2 regions of the Carnobacterium sp. FSL W8-0810 genome follow, and region 2 is predicted to be linked to the other one. Evidence: riboswitches for the same ligand, from Rfam matches in the RefSeq annotation. Region 2 holds a riboswitch; the other holds the start of a gene.
What was found. Region 2 has a riboswitch for thiamine pyrophosphate ahead of thiM (hydroxyethylthiazole kinase). Riboswitches for the same ligand answer to the same signal wherever they lie in the genome.
Positions count from the first base shown of each region.

Region 1: linked by a shared signal. The riboswitch ahead of thiT (energy-coupled thiamine transporter ThiT) and the one ahead of thiM (hydroxyethylthiazole kinase) in region 2 are both predicted to bind thiamine pyrophosphate.

Region 1 is NZ_JBBOWO010000001.1:2,099,033-2,110,006, forward strand. Features, by position in the region: gene NST49_RS10110 (V-type ATP synthase subunit I) at 1-137, opposite strand, end outside; gene NST49_RS10115 (hypothetical protein) at 124-450, opposite strand; sodium ion sensor (DUF1646 type) at 497-544, opposite strand; gene NST49_RS10120 (DegV family protein) at 786-1,655, opposite strand; gene NST49_RS10125 (hypothetical protein) at 1,817-2,143, shown strand; gene NST49_RS10130 (ABC transporter permease) at 2,302-2,970, opposite strand; gene NST49_RS10135 (osmoprotectant ABC transporter substrate-binding protein) at 2,976-3,917, opposite strand; gene NST49_RS10140 (ABC transporter permease) at 3,931-4,566, opposite strand; gene NST49_RS10145 (betaine/proline/choline family ABC transporter ATP-binding protein) at 4,581-5,768, opposite strand; gene cls (cardiolipin synthase) at 5,926-7,377, opposite strand; gene thiT (energy-coupled thiamine transporter ThiT) at 7,531-8,091, opposite strand; TPP riboswitch at 8,177-8,280, opposite strand; gene NST49_RS10160 (GNAT family N-acetyltransferase) at 8,370-8,864, opposite strand; gene NST49_RS10165 (HD domain-containing protein) at 8,914-9,579, opposite strand; gene NST49_RS10170 (quaternary amine ABC transporter ATP-binding protein) at 10,031-10,974, shown strand, end outside.
Region 2 is NZ_JBBOWO010000001.1:547,903-558,876, reverse strand. Features, by position in the region: gene NST49_RS02725 (DHH family phosphoesterase) at 1-1,023, shown strand, start outside; gene rplI (50S ribosomal protein L9) at 1,028-1,483, shown strand; gene dnaB (replicative DNA helicase) at 1,675-3,060, shown strand; gene NST49_RS02710 (adenylosuccinate synthase) at 3,248-4,540, shown strand; tRNA gene NST49_RS02705 (tRNA-Lys) at 4,668-4,740, shown strand; gene NST49_RS02700 (ZIP family metal transporter) at 5,038-5,853, shown strand; gene NST49_RS02695 (DUF378 domain-containing protein) at 5,928-6,143, opposite strand; gene NST49_RS02690 (alpha-amylase) at 6,347-7,807, shown strand; TPP riboswitch at 7,958-8,055, shown strand; TPP riboswitch at 8,113-8,211, shown strand; gene thiM (hydroxyethylthiazole kinase) at 8,353-9,096, shown strand; gene thiD (bifunctional hydroxymethylpyrimidine kinase/phosphomethylpyrimidine kinase) at 9,093-9,908, shown strand; gene thiE (thiamine phosphate synthase) at 9,898-10,533, shown strand; gene NST49_RS02670 (YtxH domain-containing protein) at 10,653-10,974, opposite strand, start outside.

The sequences.
Region 1 (10,974 bases), 1.6 Mb from region 2:
TCAAGAAATTCAGAGTCTTCTAATGTAGACAATTCAACCATTTCAAGCTTTTGTAATTCTTGTACAGCTTTTAATAGAGAATCCTTGTTTTCTTGCTCAGCTAGAAGTGTCATTTGTTTCATCTTAGCTATTGCCATAGTGAGTACTTACCTCCTTTACAATATGATTAACAACACTATTTTGTTTAACCTCTACAGATTGAAGTATTGATTCAACCTCAAGAGACAATTCTTGATCAACAGTTTGTTTTTCTATTGCTAAACGATCACGAAATAATACTTGTTGATTTGCCTCATAATTGTCTAATTCCTGTTGCATATTTTGATTACTTTTTTCAATTTCTTCGTTAACAGACTGACTAATTTCTTGAATCTTTTTTTTCCCATTAACCTCAATTTGTCGGGCTCTTTCTTCCGCTTCTTTAACGTATTCAATTGCTTCTAAACTCATTCATACACCTCCTTAAAATACAAAAAAAGACATCACTTAAGAATCATTCTTCTCACCCCTTGAAGAATTCATCCTTGAAAGCAAATGCCCAACCATTATTTTTATTCAACTAAGCATAATTTAACATAGCACTCTTTACTTGTCAAATCATAAACACCTGAAATCCAACGTATAAAGCGTTTTTTTTTAACAAAAACCTCTATACGTTTAGTCTCATTTTTAGATAAATAAATCTCAGTAAATACTTAGATGAATAAAAAAGTAAATGATTACTTTCATTAGTATATCGACATTTTATCTTACTTATTAAGACATTATCAAATTAAAAATACCGCTTATTTTCTTACCTCACCAAATGAGAATAATGCAATAGAGCCAAATCCTGTATGTGAAGCAATGGTAGGTCCATAAGGATATACTTGTATATCTTTAACATTGATTTTAGATTCAATTTCCTTTTTGATCCATTCAGCTTCTTCTTGAACACCGACATGTCCAATAAAAAGAGTTTGGTCTTCAGGATCTACTATACCTTCAACTGTTTTATTAACTAAATAATGCAGCGATTTTTTTCTACCTCTGACTTTAGCACTCGGTACTAAACCACCTTTTTCATTCATCACTATGATAGGTTTTACATTTAAAACACTGCCAAGGGTTGCAGAGACTGAAGAGATTCTTCCACTACGTTCAAGATGCCTAATATCATCTACGGTTACCCAGGAATGAAGTTTCATTTTATATTCTTCTAACCAGCTCACGACTTCTTCTAAAGATTGTCCTGCATTTTTTCGATTTACAGCTTCATATATCAATAAGCCTTCACCAAGACAAGCCGCTTTAGAGTCGACTACTGTAATATTTACTTCATCATATTCTTCTTTCAGCATTTCTACTGCTGTTACAGCATTATTATAAGAACCGCTTAATGCAGAAGATAGACCTAAAAATACAGCTGGTTGACCTTTCTCAACATACTTTTTGAATACTTCGATAAATTTACCAATATTGATTTGTGAACTAGTGGCCATTGCACCATTCTTTAAAGCTTCAAAGAAGGCATCACGGTCAAATGTTTCACCCATGTCGTCTATATAATCTTTTCCTTCAAGATTGATAATTAAATTTATAATTTCTATATCATTTTCTTTTATAAAATCTAGTGGCAAATCACAACAAGAATCTGCAATAATTTTATAATCCATTATTAAAACCCCTTTTTTTTACTAAATCTTTCAGTTCACTCACTTATTATGCCATTTTTTCAGAAAAATAGAAACTTTTTAAAAATTAATTTAAACAGCTTGCTTTGTTGAACGTTTGTTCGTATAATATAAATATCAAACAAACGTTCGGAGGAATAAAGATGAAAAAAAACACTTTAGAAGAACAAGTTCATCCCTTTTCTTTTCTGCAAAAAAAATTCTTTTTAACTGACGCCGCTAGTGAATTAGAGATTTTAACACAAATGCCTAAAGAACAGATTACTTTTTTCTTAAACCAAGCCTTTACTAAAAAGAAAAAAATAATTGTACAGTTGAATCATTTGGCAGAATCTTCTTTTTCAGCAGAAGTTACTGGTTATATTAGATATGCACCTTTTAAGAAACCTCAAATCATTCTAGAAAATACAATTACTCATATGACTTACTTAATTAATCCCAACAATATAAGACATATCCGTTTATCCTAATTGAATCCTTTCCCTCACTTTAACATTTTCCTTCACTTCACTAATTCCTATAAATAAAAAGACCCTCCATATAATTATTAGATACCAGTTATCTAATGAATCTAAAAGGAGAGTCTTTTTGTATTTGTATTGCTTAGTTTAATGACAAACATTTATTTCTAAGATAGTAATTTTTTACTTTTTGTTGGATCCAATTTTTTCTCGATCCAACCTAAGAAGAGGTCACTGATAACTGCCATTAAAGCAGTTGGAATTGCACCTGCGAGGATGATTGCTCCACCATCGGTTACATTTACGCCCCGAGTAATAATATCACCTAAACCACCGGCTCCAATAAACGTTCCGATTGCAGTTACACCAATCCCGACTACCATAGCATTACGAATTCCGGCCATAATGATCGATAAAGCTAAAGGAAGTTCAACCATATAGGTTAGCTGCCATCTTGTCATACCCATACCTTTACCTGAATCCAAAATATTTTTGTCCACACTTCGAACTCCTGCGTACGTATTTTTAATAATAGGGAGTAATGAGTATAAAAATACTGTTGTAATAACGGTGTTTACACCTAACCCCAACCCTAACATCAAGATAGACAACATGGCTAACGAAGGGATCGTTTGAATGACGTTAGCTGCTCCAACAACCCAGTCAGCTAACTTTCCATGTCGAGAAATCCAGAAACCAACTGGAATTCCAACAATCCCTGCAAAAATCACACCGTAAATCGAAATTAAGAAATGACGAAAAAATTGGCTCCAAATATAAAGACCATTTTCTGAAAAATAATAAATTAATTGTTCCCATAAATTCATTTGTGCCATCATTATTATTCGCCTCCTCCTTCGTTTACCTCAACTGATTCAAAATAATTGTTTTCTTTCAAAAAGTCGTCTGCTACAACTTTAGGTTCAATTAAATTGTTATCTGAAATATAATTTAATTCTTGCATTTTTTCATCCGTTATAGAATTTTGTAATTTTGATAATACTTCATTTAATTCAGGATAGGCTTCTAATACTTCAAAAGTCGCAACTGGACTAGCATCATATGGAGGAAATAATTGCTTATCATCTTCCAACACAACTAAGTCATAACTTTTAATACGTCCATCCGTTGAATAACCTAACACAACATCCATTTCTCCAGCTTGTAAGGCATTATAAACTAATCCGATTTGCATAGGATAAACACGGTTAAAATCAAAGCCATAAGTATCTAGAAATGCAGCATACCCGTCTCCTTCACGCTGGATCCAAGATGAGTCTACTCCAGCATTTAATTCACCCGCTACGTCCTCCAAATCACTAATGGTAACTAAATTATATTGATCTGCAAGTTCTTGTGTCACCATAAAAGCGTACGTGTTTGCAAAACCATAAGTTGGAAACCATTTTTGATTGAATTCAGCAGCAAATCCATCCACAACAAGTTCTAATGCTTTTTCAGGATCAGTGATCGGATCTCTTCCTAATTCACCTGTTAAAGAAGTTCCTGTATATTTAATTGCGGCTACATTAGCATCTCCACCAACCAAAGCTTGATGATTTAAAGAAGATGATCCTAAATTATTTACAATCTGAGCATCTATATCAATGTAATGCTCAACCATACCTTCAACAATATAACCTATAATTTGTTGTTCTGTAGTAGAACCACCCGTTATTGTGATTCCCTCTTCATTAAATCCACTACCTAACCCAGGTAACGAACAACTGCTTAATACTATCGCTGCCATAAAAAGGGCAGCAATTTTTTGAATTTTCTTCATCGTTGAAGCCCTCCTATTCATTTCCTTGCACAGTTCTAGGCGTTACTTTTTTTTCTAATTTTCCTAGTACAAAATCTGTCAATAATGCAAGAATGGTTACAGGTATGGTTCCGCCAATAATCAAACTAGGAATAAAAAGATTTAATCCATTAAAGATAAAATCACCTAATCCCCCAGCACCAATATAAGAAGCTAATGCAGCCCATGAGATAACGTAAACACCTGACAAGCGAATTCCTGCCATAATAACCGGTGCGGCTTGAGGTAATTCGACATTTTTTATCAACTGTAGACTGGTCATTCCCATTCCTTTACCTGCGTCCCTTAAATTAGTATCTACTCCATTCATTCCTATATAAGTGTTTCTTAAAATAGGTAATAAAGAATAGATAAATAATGCAACGATTGCAGGCACCTTTCCAATTCCAAATAGAGGAATCATTAAAGCTAGTAGTGCTAAAGAAGGGACAGTTTGTAAAATTGTTGCTAAGCCGATAATAAACTTAGCACTTTTTTCAAATCTTGTTAATAATACTCCTAAAGGGACAGCCACAATAACACCTAACGCCAAAGCAAATGCTGAAATGTAGAAATGTTCCCACGTTTTCAGGAGTAAATCAGAGCCATTTGTTGCAAAAAATTCAGCCATTATTTTTTCCTCCTCTATTCATTACTCTCGTTAGGAGTGGTCGTTTCAAAAACATTTCCACTTGTGATGTCTTCTTCCTCACCCCATATTGTATCGTAAACCACATCTACGAGTGACGTACGAGTGACTAAACCAATCAACCGATCTTTATTATCCACGACTGGGATATTTTTAAATCCACGTTTTAAAATTCTTTGAACAGTATCTCTTAAAAGAGTACCTTCTCGAACAAAATAAACTTTATCCATCATAATATCTCCTACACTTGTAGCCCGTTTACGATTACGATCGATTCTCTCTATATCAACATATCCCTTTAAGACACCAGAGTCATCCGTAACAAATAGGGAGTCGACTCGTTTATCTCTCATCAAACGAATCGCTTCTGAAAGAGATTTTCCAGGAGTTACAGAGATTGGATTTTTTATCATAACTTGGTCTACCGTTTGAATATTTGGTCTTGCTTGAATCAATCGGTCCTCACCGATAAAATCTTCAACAAACTGATTAGCCGGTTCAGCTAGTATATTATCCGGCGTATCAAATTGAACAACACGACCATTTTGCATAATCACAATGCGGTCAGCCAGCTTTAAAGCTTCATCCATGTCATGGGTAACAAAAATAAACGTTTTTCCCATCTCTTCTTGTAATTCTTTCACTAATTCTTGTAAAGCATCTCTAGTAATAGGATCTAGTGCTCCAAAAGGTTCATCCATTAATATAACATCTTGGTTCGCAGCCAAAGCACGAATAACACCAATTCTTTGTTGCTGTCCACCAGAAAGTTCTGCTGGGTAACGTTCCAAAAAGTCTTTTGGTAAATCTACTTTTTCAAGTAGTCGTTCAGCTGATTCTCGTTGTTTATCTTCAGACCACTTTAATAATTTAGGAACCATGACAATATTGTCATAAATTGTCATATGAGGCATTAACCCAATTTGTTGGATAACATAACCGATTTTACGTCTTAATTGAACAGGGTCTTTTTTCATAATATCTTCCCCATTAATTAAAATTTGTCCTGATGTCGGCTCAATCATACGATTGATCATTCGCATAGAAGTCGTTTTCCCACTTCCACTTGTACCGATAAACACAATAAATTCTCCATCATTAAATGTAAGGTTAATAGCGTCGACTGCTTTTTTCCCACCTTTATATACTTTTGAAACATCTTTAAATTCTATCAATACACTCACCTCTTTATATATTCTTTCTATTTTTTGACCATATGCAAAACTATTATCTCAAACATACTAACTCTAATCAAATTTGACGATTTTTGATTAATTTTTTCTCATAAAAAAAGATTTTGGAATTAGTATTCCAAAATCTTTCTTTAGCTAGCTTATGAGTTTATAGAATTGGAGAAAATAATCTAGAAAAAGTTTGTTTAAATTTCATCCATTTAGATTTATTATCAATGATTTCTTTTGTCAGTAGATAGCTTTTCTTCATATCTTCATAAAAGAAATTTTGCTGTTGCTGAGCAATCTTAGCATCATAGATAAAAACATTTACTTCAAAATTTAATTTAAAACTACGGATATCAAAATTAGCTGTCCCAATCGAACAGATATCTCCATCCACAACTACTGTTTTTGCATGTAAAAATCCATTATCGTAAATATATACTTCTGCACCAACTGCTGCCATAGCTTCAGCATAATACATGGTAGCCCGATAAATAAATGGATGATCTGGTTTATTCGGTATCATGATTTTAACATCAATCCCAGACATTATAGCAATTTGAATAGATTCCAATACTGAATCATCTGGAACAAAATAAGGCGTTTGAATAAAAACAGACTCTTTAGCCATACTGATCATCTTAATATAACCCTTTTTGATTTGCTCAAGATCTGAATCTGGACCACTCGAAACGACTTGTACGTTCGTATGCCCTTTTTTATCAATTAAAGGGAAGAAATTTTCTTCATATTCCAATTTATGTTTAGGAACTGCTGCATTCCAATCCATTAAAAATCGACTTTGTAATGCAAGGACAGCATTTCCTTGAATTTTTAAATGGGTATCTCTCCAATAGCCAAATTTCTTATACTCGCCTAAATACTCATCTCCAACGTTGAAACCGCCAGTATACCCAATTTTCCCATCAATAATCACAATTTTACGGTGATTACGGTAGTTAAAACGTAAATTAATCAATGGAAATTTTGAACCAAAGAAAGGTTCAGCTTTGCCACCTAATTTTTTTAATTTTTTAAAAAAATTAGGCTTTAACGATCGAGAACCTAAAGCATCATAAATAACTAAAACATCAACTCCAGCAGCTGCACGTTCTTCTAAGACTTTAAGAACACGTTTCCCTATTTTATCGTTATGGATAATATAATAGATCATATGAATGTGATGCTCCGCTTTAGAAATATCTTCTATTAAAGAATTAAATTTCTGTGCTCCATCAGTGAACAATTCAATTTTATTTCCTTTAGTTAAAATTGATTCGTCACTTTCTAAAAATAAACTTGCCATTTCTTTTGCGTTTTCAGTAGCTTGTTTAGCAGATAATAAATTTTCATCCTCTGCTAACATTTCTTTTTGAGCTTGTACGAGCTCTGGCATTCCTATATTTTCTTGAGACTTGATATCAAATATCTTTTCACGGGTCAATTTTTTCCCAATAAACAAATAAAAAATGAATCCAATTCCTGGTAAAAGAATCAATACAAGCAACCATGCCCAAGTAGCAGCAATATCTCGTTTCTCACGAAAAACCGTAATGACAGCAAAAACGATATTTAAAAAGAAAAAACCCAAAAGTATGTATGTGATAATCTGCATCGACGTATTCCTCTCCAACTTTATTATTAGTCAATCTTACTACTTCCCTAATTTTTTAGCTACTACAAACTAGCGAACTGCAGGAATTCATTACCAAAAAAGAGATTGGGCAGCTGCCACAATCTCTCACTTATTTATCCTTAAAAAAAATGGTTAATGTTTACTTTTTGGTAAAAACAACATTGGAGTCGTTTTAGCTATGATGATTAATACAACGCTTGTTACTATTCCAGTAACGAGTGCACTTCCACCGTTCGCAATAAATGAATACCAAATAGGATTCATTCCTTCTGGAGCATAACTTCCCCAAAAATAATACCCTGCAATAAAGTGCCAGAAGAAACGAGCTGCTGTTCCTAATATCGTTCCAAAGACAATTAATTGATATTGCTTTAGTTTTTTATTTTCTTTAAAAGATCGTTGGATAGGTCTGCTTACCAGACCTGCAAAACCAACAAAAGCAAAAGCAACAAAATATTCTATAAATCCTTGTAATGGATGCAATATACTAGCGTTTCCAACTAAGAAATGCAATACTCCCCATAAAAATCCTGATGCAGACGCTGCTATAAAACCATACCTAAATGCAAACAACGTTAACGGAATCATCCCTAACGAAATTGTAAATCCTGTTCCAATATTGGTTGGAATCAAAGATAACACAATTGCTAAAGCGGCAACTATCGTCCCTTCTATCCAAACACGTAACCTCATACTACTCAAAAAAAACTCCTCCTTCATGTGTTGAACAGTGCCACACATCAAAGGAGGAGTCCGAATAATCATTTTAACACTATTATTTCGTCCCCGTCACAATCCCTACGCTCGTACTAACGAACAGGTTCCAAGGGTTAGAATCTATTGATTCAATCTCAGCTTTTTACAGCACCCCTTTGTGATGGTTGTTCATTCAATTTTACTTCCATATAATATAGTACAATTATACTGATTTTTTGTCAATATACGATTTGATGATTCAACTATTAAGCAGATTAAACTAGACTGCCCTCAAGTATTTTTGAGTAAACAAACTTATACCCATCTGCTTCCTTTACTTTCTTTTTAGTATCTTTGAATCCTGATTTTAAATACATCATTTGTCCACTGATGTTATCGTAATCAATCAACAAAACAATTTCATTAATAGAAGAAAACCGCTCTTTTATATACTCCGGTAGTTTTTCCATTGAAGCTTTTCCGTATCCTTGCTTTTGATACCGTTTATCGACCGAATGGGCTTTTAAAAGAATAGCATTGGGATTTGAGACATAGTTTAATACCGAATTTCCTGTTTGAAGGATAAAGAAACCTACCATCGTATCTTGGTCTAAGATCAAGATAGGGTATTTTTCATTTTCATGTAAACTTTCAGTCATACCGACCATAGGCATCACTGTGTAAGGATTTTTTTCTATTATATAATCTTCTATCATAGAAACATCGCCTACTGTTGCTTCTCTTAGTATAATATTTTCCATCCTATTCATACACTAACCTCCACTGATTTATTGTATTAAACCTCTTTATAAGCCTACCTTACCTGTCCCCATCCCATTCAGCATAAAATTCTGATAAATAGTGTTCCATAAAAGCATGTCTTTGTTCTGCTAACTTTTTCCCAGAAGTTGTATTCATTTCTTCCCTTAGTTTTAACAATTTTTCATAAAAATGCATAATAGCTGTATCTTCTCCAGAACGATAATCTTCTATAGTAAGATGTTCACGTGGTTTTTTTTCCGGATCATGTATCAATCGATTTTTTGAACCTGAATAGGCCATTGTTCTAGCGATCCCAATTGCTCCTATTGCATCCAATCTATCTGCATCTTGAATAATTTTTCCTTCTATTGAAGTCAATTTAGTTTTATTTGTCCCACCTTTGTATGACATGTGAAGAATGATATCCATTATTTGTTCTGTTTCTTCTTCAGTTATAGGATGAGTTGAAAGCCAACTTCTAACTTTCTTCTCCCCATCAGCTTCTGTTTTATTCATTTTTTCATCAGCCACATCATGTAAAAGAGCCGCCATCTCGCAAATAAAGAAATTTATTTCTTTACGTTCTTGTTTTGCAATACTTTTTGCTAAATTTCTGACTCGATGAATATGCCACCAATCATGACCGCTAGCATCATCTTTTAATAATTTATATACATAGTCTTCTGTATGTTCAATAATTTTTTTTTGTAAATCTGTTAACATTTTTTCCACCTCATTTGTACTCTTCCAGCACTTCAAAATAAGTCTATCAATCCCACTAAAAAACCACAAGTTATATGTCAATTTTTATATCTTATTTTTTATCTTTTTTTACAAGAAACCTAAAAAGAAAACGCTTTTAAAAACTTTTTTTATTTTTTTTATTCCCCCTCTCAGGTCTGTCGTCAAGGTAAAACAACGGTATTAAAGCTTATTTTTGAAAATGGTTTTGTTTTTCATTTTTTTTTATTCATGTTACACTGATTATTGTGCTTCATTTTAAAAGTTTTTTTTTAATGAATAGATGTCGATTTTTCTTAAACATTTTTCAAAGAAATCAGCCATTTTACGAATGGTTTCTATAACAATTTATGTTTTGATTCTATCCTTATCAGATTGTACTTTATTCATTTTGATTCACTAGTTGACATTCATAAATAAAAAAAGGAAGGGGATGTTATTTTTGTCAAAAATAACTATTGAAAATGTTACAAAAGTTTTTGGTAAAAGAACAACACAAGCCTTAGAGTTGTTAAACCAACAAAAATCTAAGCAAGAAATCTTTAAAGAAACTGGGGCCACTGTAGGAGTAAACAACGTTAGCTTTACAGTTGAAGAAGGTGAAATTTTTGTCATCATGGGATTATCAGGTAGTGGAAAGTCTACTCTTGTCCGCATGTTTAATCGTTTAATCGATCCTACTAAAGGAAATATTTACATCGATGATAAAAATTTATCTACTATGGATAAAAAAGCCTTGCGCCAAGTCAGAAGAGAAAAATTAAGTATGGTTTTCCAAAACTTTGGTCTCTTCCCTCACCGTACGATTTTAGAAAACACTGAATATGGATTAGAAATTCAAGGTGTTGATAAAGCTGTGAGACAACAAAAAGCTCAAAAAGCTTTAGAAAACGCTGGATTAGGCGATTATAAAGATCAATATCCTAGTCAATTATCAGGTGGAATGCAACAACGAGTTGGTCTTGCACGTGCTTTAGCGAATGATCCTGAGATTTTATTAATGGATGAAGCTTTCTCTGCGTTAGATCCTTTAATTCGTCGTGAAATGCAAGATGAATTAATTGAACTTCAAGCAAATGTTAAAAAAACGATTATCTTTATTACGCATGATTTAAATGAAGCTTTAAGAATCGGCGACAAAATTGCTTTAATGAAAGATGGTTCCATTGTGCAAATTGGTTCTCCTGAAGAAATATTGACTCATCCTGCAAATGATTACGTGGAAAAATTCGTTGAAGATGTGGATCGCTCTAAAGTATTAACTGCTGAAAACATCATGCAACGTCCTGAAACATTAAATATTAAAAACCATGGTCCTCGTTTTGCATTAGAACAAATGCGCAGTGAAGGAATCTCTAGTATGTTAGTTGTAGATAG
Region 2 (10,974 bases):
GAAAAAAGAACGCGCGTTCGTTCTAGGATGATTAGTCAAGCTCTCCAAGAACTAATGAAGCATTCGGATCAAATTTTTATTATGGGACATAAGTATCCTGACTTAGATGCAATTGGTGCCTCTTTAGGAATCAGAAGAATTGCTGAAATGAATAACAAAGAAGCATGGGTTATTGTAGAACCGAAAGAGTTTAGTAAAGATATCTCTAAATTAATGAAAGAAGTTGAAGAGGATAATCAAATTAGCCGCTACATTATAACACCGTCTGTTGCAGAACAAATGATTACGGCTAATAGTTTAGTGGTGTTGGTTGATTTCCATCGTCCATCTATGGGAATCGCGCCAGACTTGATTACACGTACGAATAAAGTAGTAGTCATTGACCATCATCGTCGTGGAGAAGCTTTTCCAGAGAATCCAGCGCTGGTTTATATTGAACCTTATGCGTCGTCTTCAGCCGAATTGATTACAGAACTATTTGAATACCAATCTGAAGAAGCAGATCCAATCAATAAAATTGAAGCGACTGCTTTGTTAGGTGGAATCATAGTCGATACCAATAGTTTTTCTCTTAGAACTGGATCACGTACATTTGATGCTGCAAGTTATTTGAGATCTTGCGGAGCTGATGCTGTAATGATTCAACGTCTTCTAAAAGAAGATAAAGAAACCTATCTTCTTCGTAGCCACTTGATTGAGACTATTGAGTTTATTACTAAAAATATAGCCGTTGCTATTGGAGAAGAAGAGAGTATATATGATACAGTAGTAGCAGCACAAACAGCTGACACGATGCTTTCGATGTCCAATATAGACGCTGCATTTGTTATCACTAAGCGTACTGACAACCGTATTGGTATTAGTGCTCGTAGTTTAGGTGAAATCAATGTACAGGTCATTATGGAACATCTAGGTGGTGGCGGACATTTATCTAATGCAGCTACGCAATTAGAAAATATTACGATAAAAGAAGCAAAAGAACAATTGCGTGAGGTTATTTTAAACCAAACTAAGGAGGAATAAAATTATGAAAGTTATATTTTTAGCAGATGTAAAAGGTAAAGGAAAAAAAGGTGATGTCAAAAACGTAGCAGATGGATACGCACATAACTTTTTATTGAAAAACAACTTAGCGAAAGAAGCTACGTCAGCTAGTATTAGTGAATTGAATGGTAAAATAAAAGCGGATGAAAAAAAAGAAGAAGAGATTCTACAAGAAGCTAAAAAGGTAAAAGAATTTCTCGAAAAAGATGAAAATGCAATCGAGATTAAAACAAAAGCTGCTGAAGATGGTCGTTTGTTTGGTTCAGTTACAACAAAACAAATCGCTGCTGCAGCACAAAAGCAGTTAAACATAAAACTTGATAAACGTAAAATAGAATTACCCGTTCCAATCAGAAGTTTAGCTTCAATGAAAATCGACGTGAAAATTCATCCTGAAGTAGTTGCAACAATTACTGTCAGAGTTTTACCAGAAAATTAAATGAATGAAACAAAACATTTGGCTTAAAAACATTTTAAGAGCCAAATGTTTTTTGTTTAAAATAAAAAAGGGAACAAGAGTTCTTTTTGGTAGATTGTGTTTGGGGTTGTTTTAAGGTAAAATAATAGAATTGAATCCAACAAAAAAATCCAAACTAAAAAGAGTGTTGATAATGAAGGGGAGAGAATTTATTGGTACAAGAAGCTTTTCAAGATCGCTTACCGCCACAGAGTATAGAAGCTGAACAAGCTGTTTTAGGTTCAATATTTCTAGATCCTGAGACGGTTGTTGGCGCTTTAGAATTTATTGAGTCGAAGGATTTTTATCGTCGCGGACATCAATTGATATTTCAATCAATGTTAGAATTAAATAACCATAATGAAGCTATCGATATCGTTACAGTAACCAATGCACTAGAATCTAAAAATCAGTTAGAAGATATTGGCGGAATGGCTTACTTAGCAGAATTAGCTGTCGCTGTCCCAACAGCTGCTAATATGGAGTATTACGCAAAGATAGTAGAACAAAAAGCTATTTTACGAAATCTGATCCATACAGCAACAGACATCGTTACTAAAGGATATGAAGAAGGAGACGAGCTGGCATCGATTTTAGACGAGGCAGAGCGTAGTATTCTAGAAGTATCTGAAAGACGCAACAGGAGCGGTTTTTTAGCTATTTCAGACGTATTGAACAGCTCTATTGCACAAATAGATCAGCTGTATCAAAATAATGAAGAAATTACTGGTTTGCCTACAGGTTATCAGGCATTAGATAAAATGACAGCTGGACTACAAAAAGAAGAATTAATTATTTTAGCTGCGCGTCCCGCTGTAGGGAAAACGGCATTTGCTTTAAATATTGCTCAAAATATTGGAACAAAGACGGATGAAACAGTTGCTATTTTTAGTTTAGAAATGGGTGCTGAATCGCTAGTCAATCGTATGCTTTGCGCAGAGGGCAGTATTGATGCCGGTCATTTAAGAACAGGGACATTATCAGAAGAAGAATGGCAAAGTCTGATCGTAGCCATGGGTAGTTTATCCAAAGCCAATATTTATATAGATGATACTCCTGGAATCAGAATCGCTGAAATTCGTGCGAAATGTCGTCGATTAAAGCAAGAAAAAGGAAATCTAGGTTTAGTGTTAATTGATTATCTACAGTTGATTGAAGGAACGGGTCGCGAAAGCAGACAACAAGAAGTTTCTGAAATTTCTCGTCAGTTAAAAAAATTAGCAAAAGAATTAAAAGTACCCGTTATTGCATTGTCTCAATTATCTCGTGGTGTTGAACAACGTCAAGATAAACGTCCAGTATTAAGTGATATTCGTGAATCTGGATCAATCGAGCAAGATGCGGACATAGTAGCCTTCTTGTACAGAGATGATTATTATGATCGTGAAGATGGAGAAGATGACGATGACCACGAATCTGCTGGAGAAGATAATGTGATAGAAGTTATTATTGAAAAGAACAGAAGTGGTGCAAGAGGCACGGTTAAATTACTATTTATAAAAGAATACAATAAATTTTCATCATTGAGCTATTACCCTGATGATATAGCTCAACGTTAAAAAAGACTAATGCGAATTATTGTTCGCATTTTGTCTTTTTTTTTGTTGATAAAAAAAATATTGTTCGTTTATTTCGTGTTTTTTAGTTAAAAAAAAATTAAATATTCGTTTTTAGGTTGAAACAATCATATATTACTGATAGTATTAATAAGTATTTGGGTTAAAAAAAAATTAATGAGGTGTTCATATGTCTTCAGTAGTAGTAGTTGGTACACAATGGGGCGATGAAGGAAAAGGAAAGATTACAGATTTTTTAAGTGAAAATGCAGAAGTCATTGCACGTTATCAAGGCGGCGACAATGCTGGACACACCATTCAATTTGATGGTGTAACTTTCAAATTACACTTGATTCCATCAGGTATTTTCTATAAAGATAAAATTAGTGTTATTGGAAATGGTGTTGTTGTAAATCCTAAAGCACTTGTTAAAGAGTTAGCTTACTTGCATGAAAGAGGCATAACAACTGACAATCTACGTATATCTGATCGTGCACATGTTATTTTGCCTTATCATATTCAACTAGATCAATTACAAGAAGATTCTAAAGGCGATCAAAAAATCGGAACGACAATCAAAGGTATTGGTCCAGCTTATATGGACAAAGCAGCACGTGTCGGAATCCGAATTGCTGACTTATTAGATAAAGATATTTTTGAAGAACGTTTACGTATTAACTTAGAAGAAAAAAATCGTAGTTTTGTAAAAATGTTTGATTCTACTGCAATTGAATTTGAAGATATTTTTGAAGAATATTACCAATACGGTCAAGAGCTTAAACAATATGTTTGTGATACTTCAGTTGTCTTAAATGATGCTTTAGATGATGGCAAACGCGTATTATTTGAAGGTGCTCAAGGTGTTATGTTGGATATTGATCAAGGTACGTATCCTTTCGTTACATCTTCTAACCCAGTGGCTGGTGGAGTGACAATCGGTAGTGGTGTTGGTCCTTCAAAAATTGATAAAGTAGTTGGTGTATGTAAAGCTTATACTTCACGTGTGGGAGATGGTCCATTCCCAACTGAATTATTTGACGAAGTTGGGCAACGAATTCGCGATATTGGTCGTGAATATGGTACAACAACAGGTCGTCCACGTCGTATTGGTTGGTTTGATACAGTAGTGATGCGTCATTCAAAACGTGTATCTGGTATTACTAATCTTTCTTTAAACTCAATCGACGTTTTAAGTGGATTAGAAACGGTTAAAATTTGTACTGCTTATGAACGTAATGGAGAAGAAATTTTACACTACCCAGCAAGTTTAAAAGAACTAGCTGAATGTACACCAATCTATGAAGAACTACCAGGTTGGAGCGAAGATATTACAGAATGCCGTACTTTAGCAGAGCTTCCTGAAAATGCAAGAAATTATGTACACCGCATTTCTGAATTAGTAGGTGTCCGTATTTCAACTTTCTCAGTTGGACCTGACCGTGAACAAACAAACATATTAGAAAGTGTTTGGGCACAAGTTTAATAAAAAATCGATTAACCAAGCAAATCGTTACGGTTGTTTGGTTAATTTTTTTAAATAAAATTTATTTTTTCTGCATAAAAACAAAAAAATGTGGTAAAATGTATTTTGTAAGTGAAATTCACAAAAAGGGTTGTTAGCTCAGTTGGTAGAGCAGCTGACTCTTAATCAGCGGGTCGAGGGTTCGAACCCCCCACAGCCCATATATAAATACTTGTAAAATACCTTATTTGAGTAAGGTATTTTTTTTTGTACTATTTTATTGATAAGTAATGTAAAAAATAAATGAAAATAGTTTATCATTCATATAAATAGATTAGTCCGTTTCTTATTTGGCTAAGCGTAAACAATGGAAACGTCTATCAAAATAAAAAGAGTAAAGCGAGTAATTATTCTTTTTAGCTGAATCCGTATTCAAGTATTTGTGAAAAAATGGAAAGACTATTATACTGAAATAGAAGAATAAGATAGTTACTATTCTATTAAGAGGAGTGAAGTAATTGGTTGAATTTTTTAGTTCTTTAAGCCCACTTGTACAAACGATAATTGCGACGCTCTTTACCTGGGGAATGACTGCTTTAGGAGCCACTTTAGTATTCACTACCAAAAATGTTAATCAAAAGTTAATGGATGGAATGCTAGGTTTTGCTGGAGGAGTAATGATAGCGGCAAGTTTTTGGTCACTATTATCGCCAGCTCTGTCAATGGCTGAAAGCGGACCGATACCTGCTTGGATACCCGCTGCAATTGGTTTTATGTTAGGTGGAATCTTTTTGTGGAGTGCAGATAACGTTTTGCCCCATCTAAATCCTAATATGCCTCCAGCAGAAGCTGAAGGGGTGAATCCTCAAAAAAGAAAACGCAGTACATTATTAGTTTTAGCGATTACGATGCATAATATACCTGAGGGTTTAGCAGTAGGTGTTGCATTTGGATCCGTTGCAACTGGGAATCCAGAAGCCTCTATCGCTGGAGCTGTTGCTTTAGCAATTGGTATGGGAATCCAGAATTTTCCAGAAGGAACTGCGGTTGCTATGCCCTTAAGACGTGATGGTATGTCTAGAGCGAAAAGTTTTTACTATGGTCAACTTTCGGGAGCTGTTGAACCGATAGCGGCTATAGTAGGGGTATTAGCTGTTACAGTAATGGAACCATTGCTTCCATATGCTTTAAGTTTTGCAGCAGGAGCTATGATCTTTGTTGTTGCAGAAGAAGTTATACCTGGTTCACAAGAAAATGGAAATAAAGATTTAGCATCTATGTGGTTGATGATTGGTTTTACAATCATGATGATCTTAGATGTAGCTCTGGGATAGAAAAGAAAAAAAGGGACTCAACAAATTAATGTTGAGTCCTTTTTGTGTAGCTAGTTTAAATTTCAAGAGGCGAATTAGTCTCTGTCTCTGCGATTTGATGTTAATAATGGGAAAAACTTCAAGGAATAAAGTGCACACAAGCCAACGATGATATAAACAATTTTTGATAATAGCGATGTTTGTCCTCCAAAAAGCGTAGCAACAAGATCAAATTCAAAGAGTCCAACCAACAACCAGTTTAAACCACCTACAATTAGCAATGCTAACGCAATACTATCCAATGTTTTCATTTAAATCCCTCCTTTATTTGATAATACCACTATACTTGTTTCAGAATTAGTTGTCGATTAAAGTGTCTTATGAAAAAAGGTAACCTTTTTATTATTCTTTCCAAATAAAAAATGGTAAGATTGCTAAAATTATAGTGAATTTTAAATGTACAAAAAGTGATTAAATAAAAACGAATGAAGTAAATGGGGAAGGAAGTAAAAACATGCTTAAAAATGGACTAATGATGCAATATTTTGAGTGGTATATAGAAGATGATGGTAACCATTGGAAACGTTTAAAGGAAGATGCAAAACATTTAAGTGAAATTGGAATAACCAGTGTATGGATTCCACCATGTTTTAAAGGTACAGGAACACAAGACAATGGATACGGAATATATGATTTATACGATTTAGGTGAGTTTGATCAAAAAGGTACTATCCGCACAAAGTATGGTACAAAAGAAGAATTAATAGCAGCAATTGATGAGCTGCATAAATACGAAATCCAAGTTTATGCAGATGTTGTTTTAAATCATAAAGCAGGCGCAGATGGAGTTGAACGATTTAAAGCGATTGAAGTGGATCCTGATGATCGCAATCAAACAATCAGTGAACCCTATGAAATTGAAGGATGGACAGAGTTTACTTTTCCAGGTAGAAAAGGGAAATACTCTGATTTCCAATGGCATTGGTACCATTTTTCAGGAACGGATTACAATCAAGAAAACGAGAAAAAAGCTATTTATCGTATTGAAGGTCAAAATAAAGGCTGGGCCGATGACGAAACAGTAGATAACGAGTATGGCAATTACGATTACCTCATGTATGCTGATATTGATTATAGTCATCCAGAAGTTGTTGAAGAAACAAAAAAATGGGCTAATTGGTTTATTGCAGAAACTGGAGTAGATGGTTTTAGGTTAGATGCGGTCAAACATATTAACGAGAATTTCATTTATGAATTACGCGAAAGTATTGAATCTAATTTTGGCAAACAATTTTTTATTGTGGGAGAGTATTGGGACCAAAATTACTCTAGTTTAAAGAATTATTTAGAGAGCCAAGGCTATAAAATGGATCTATTTGACGTAGGATTGCATCACCAATTAGAACAAGCTTCAAAAATGGGTAACGAATTTGATTTGACACAATTATTTGATCAAACGTTAATCCAAAATAATCCCATGCAAGCTGTAACTTTTGTAGATAATCATGATTCTCAACCAAATCAATCGCTGGAATCCTTTATTGAGCCATGGTTTAAGCCTGCAGCTTATGGAGTTATCTTACTAAGACAAGAAGGCTATCCAGTGCTCTTTTACGGTGATTATTACGGTATCAAAGGGGATGATCCAATTGAACCTCAGCGTGAAGTAATCGATAAATTATTGTACCTTAAAAAGAATTATGCTTATGGAAATCAAACAGATTATTTTGATCACAGAAATTGTATTGGTTGGACTCGATCAGGAAATGAAGAGTATCCAAGAGGGTGTGCTGTAGTCATCTCAAATAGTGAAGCTGGCTTTAAGGATATGTTTGTAGGAGAAGACAAAAGTGGATGTGTTTATGAAGATTATCTAGGTAATTGTACAAATAAAATAACGATTGATGAAGAAGGTAATGGTCATTTTCTTGTAGAAGCCGGTTCTGTATCTGTGTGGGTGAATAAAGAAGAATAATTAAATTAAAAGAAAAAGATCGAATTGTTGCTAACTAATGAATAGACTGAAAAAATTTATTCATTAGTTACTTTTTTTTGTACTCTTAATGTCTAATTACTTAAGAAAATTGATTAAATAGTTTGTATATAGTAAGCTTATAAGTAATTAAATGTTTTGCAGGGGGACACATTTGTGTTGAGAAGGTAAAACCTGACCCTTTGAACCTGTTAGTTAACACTGACGTAGGGAGCACTAGGTACATATCTGTTAAATTATACGTACTGAGCTCTCCATTTCTATGGGGAGCTTTTCTTTTGTAAAACTTTTAATTGCGGGGGGACACGCTTGTGTTGAGAAGGTTAAAACCTGACCCTTTGAACCTGTTAGTTAATACTGACGTAGGGAGCGATTAGTGTTTTTTTCATACACTTTTTTTAGCCTCTACGCTTTTTGTAGAGGCTTTTTTTGCTTGCGTCCAAAATAAAGGAGGACTGAGAGTTAGATTTTTGAAGAATGGTGAAAAGAAATGGCAGACAAAAAAGTAGAGGAAAGAGGAATGAAATATGTTAGTACAAATTAAAAAAAAAGCTCCTTTAGTGCATTGCATGACAAATTACGTAGTTGCTAATTTCACAGCGAATGGGTTACTTGCAGTCGGTGCTTCACCTATTATGGCTGATGAAGTTAAAGAGGTATCTGAAATAGTGTCGATTGCTCAAGCATTGCTTATTAATATTGGAACAGTGAATGACCGTACAGCAGAAGCTATGCTGCTTGCAGGCAAAACAGCAAATGAATTATCTATTCCTATTGTGCTGGATCCAGTAGGTGTTGGTTCTACAAGTTATCGCAAACAATTGGTTAAGCACCTTCTGAATAAAATTCAGTTTGATTTAATTCGGTGCAATGCAGGTGAGCTAGCGGCAATTGCCGGTGAGGTTTGGCAACCAAAAGGTGTAGATAGCGGCACAGGTGAAATAGATATTGCTAAAATCGCAAAACGAGTTGCTTTGCAGTATACGTGCCTTGTCATTGTAACGGGTGAATCAGATTTTATAACAGATGGGCATGAGGGAATTCATGTTTCAGGAGGCAAGAAAATAGCGACACACATCACAGGTACTGGGTGTTTATTAAGTGCTATCTGTGCAGCGTCGCTTGCGAGCAGCGGTATGAATCCAATGCAAAGTTTAGCAGCGACGTTAAAAGATTACAAGCAAGCTGCTGAACAAAGTACAAATGAAGTGGGTACGTTTGCTTTACAATTTATGAACACATTACAAAAATTATCGGAGGTTGAGAGATGATTGCACTAACAATAGCTGGATCAGATTCAGGTGGCGGTGCTGGAATTCAAGCGGATATAAAAACATTTCAAGAACTGGGTGTATTTGGAACAACAGCAATAACAGCATTAACTGATCAAAATACACTAGGAGTACACGGTATTTTTGAAGTATCGCCAATTTTTGTACAGCAACAATTACAAACAATACTAGATGATTTTTCTGTAAAAGCAATTAAAACAGGAATGTTATTTTCAGCTGAAATTATTGAAGTTGTGGCTAAAATCGTACAACAATACCAAATTCCACTAATCGTTGATCCAGTGATGATTGCAAAAGGCGGAGCAAGTCTTTTACAAGATGAAGCAGTAAAAACGTTAATCGAAAAGCTGTTTCCTTATACAACAATTTGCACACCAAATATCCCTGAGGCAGAACTTTTAACAGGTAAACGGATTAAAAATGTTAAAGATATTGAAGAAGCTGCACAGCAAATCCTTCAAATGGGGGTTGAATGCGTGATTATAAAAGGAGGTCATTTAGATGGAGAACAGGCAACGGATAGAGTATACACTCGTCAGCATTCTTTTTCGATAAGTACCCCTCGTATACAAACAAAAGATACACATGGGACAGGTTGTACATTTTCTGCAGCTCTTACAGCAAATATTGCAAAAGGACTGTCCATACATGAATCGATTATTGAAGCAAAAAAATTCATCCATCTAGCTATTTCTACCCCTCTTCATATTGGAAATGGTCATGGACCAACAAATCATTTTGCTTATAACGATCAAAAAAGAACCTGTGAGGTAGCAGTAAATGAACTGTAATATTTTGAACGTTTATTTTATAATGGGTACAGTGAACTGTAGAAAAGATCCTTTGGAAACTCTTGAAGAAGCTTTACAAGCAGGGATTACTTGTTTTCAATTACGTGAAAAGGGTGAAGGGTCTTTAACAGGTAAAGCGTATGAAGAGTTTGCTCGTGCTTGTCAAAAAATGTGTCAAGCTTACCAAGTACCGTTTATCGTCAATGATGATGTAGAGCTTGCATTTAAATTAAATGCGGATGGTTTTCATATCGGCCAAGAAGATCTAGCGCTTCCTATATTTCGTGAAAAAGCAAAAGGAAAAATAGTGGGTGTTTCTGTACACAATTCTAGAGAAATGGAACAAGCGATACTTAACGGAGCAGATTACGTCGGAATTGGTCCACTATATAAAACGCAATCTAAAAAAGATGCGAAGCCTCCTGCTGGGTTGTATTTTTTAAAAGCTATACGAAAACAATTTGCTAACTTTCCAATTGTAGGAATAGGTGGAATTACAGAAGAAAATGCTAATGCCGTTCGTTCTTCAGGCGCAGACGGTGTGTCTGTTATTTCAGTTATTTGCCACAGTGAAGATATTGGACAAACCGTTAAGAATCTACTGTCAAAGAAAAAAATAAACTAATTATTTAGAGGATTGATTTAGCATTAGTATATAAATAAGGATAAAGCAAATACCACTCCCCTAAAGTATTAGGAGAGTGGTATTTTAGTAAGGATTTTTACTTTGAGTTCTATTTAAGTCTATAATTGTCCACGTCTATCTTCAACAGATAGATCTGGGGTATCAGTTAAATCTTCAACGGTAGGTGATGAAGGAACTTCTACAGTTCCGTTAAATTCTGAAGTATCAACAGGTTCAGAGTGAAGATTTAAATCTGTTTCAATATCTTCAATAGTAGAAGCTAATTCAGGATCAGTGTAGCTGATTTCTTCTTCAACTTCTTTGTAACTTTGTTTTACTTCTTCAGCAAAACTGTTTACTTGATCCATTGCTTGATCTTTTAAATCATATGCTTGTGCTTTGATATCTTCACGTAATTCTTTTCCTGATTTAGGAGCGAAT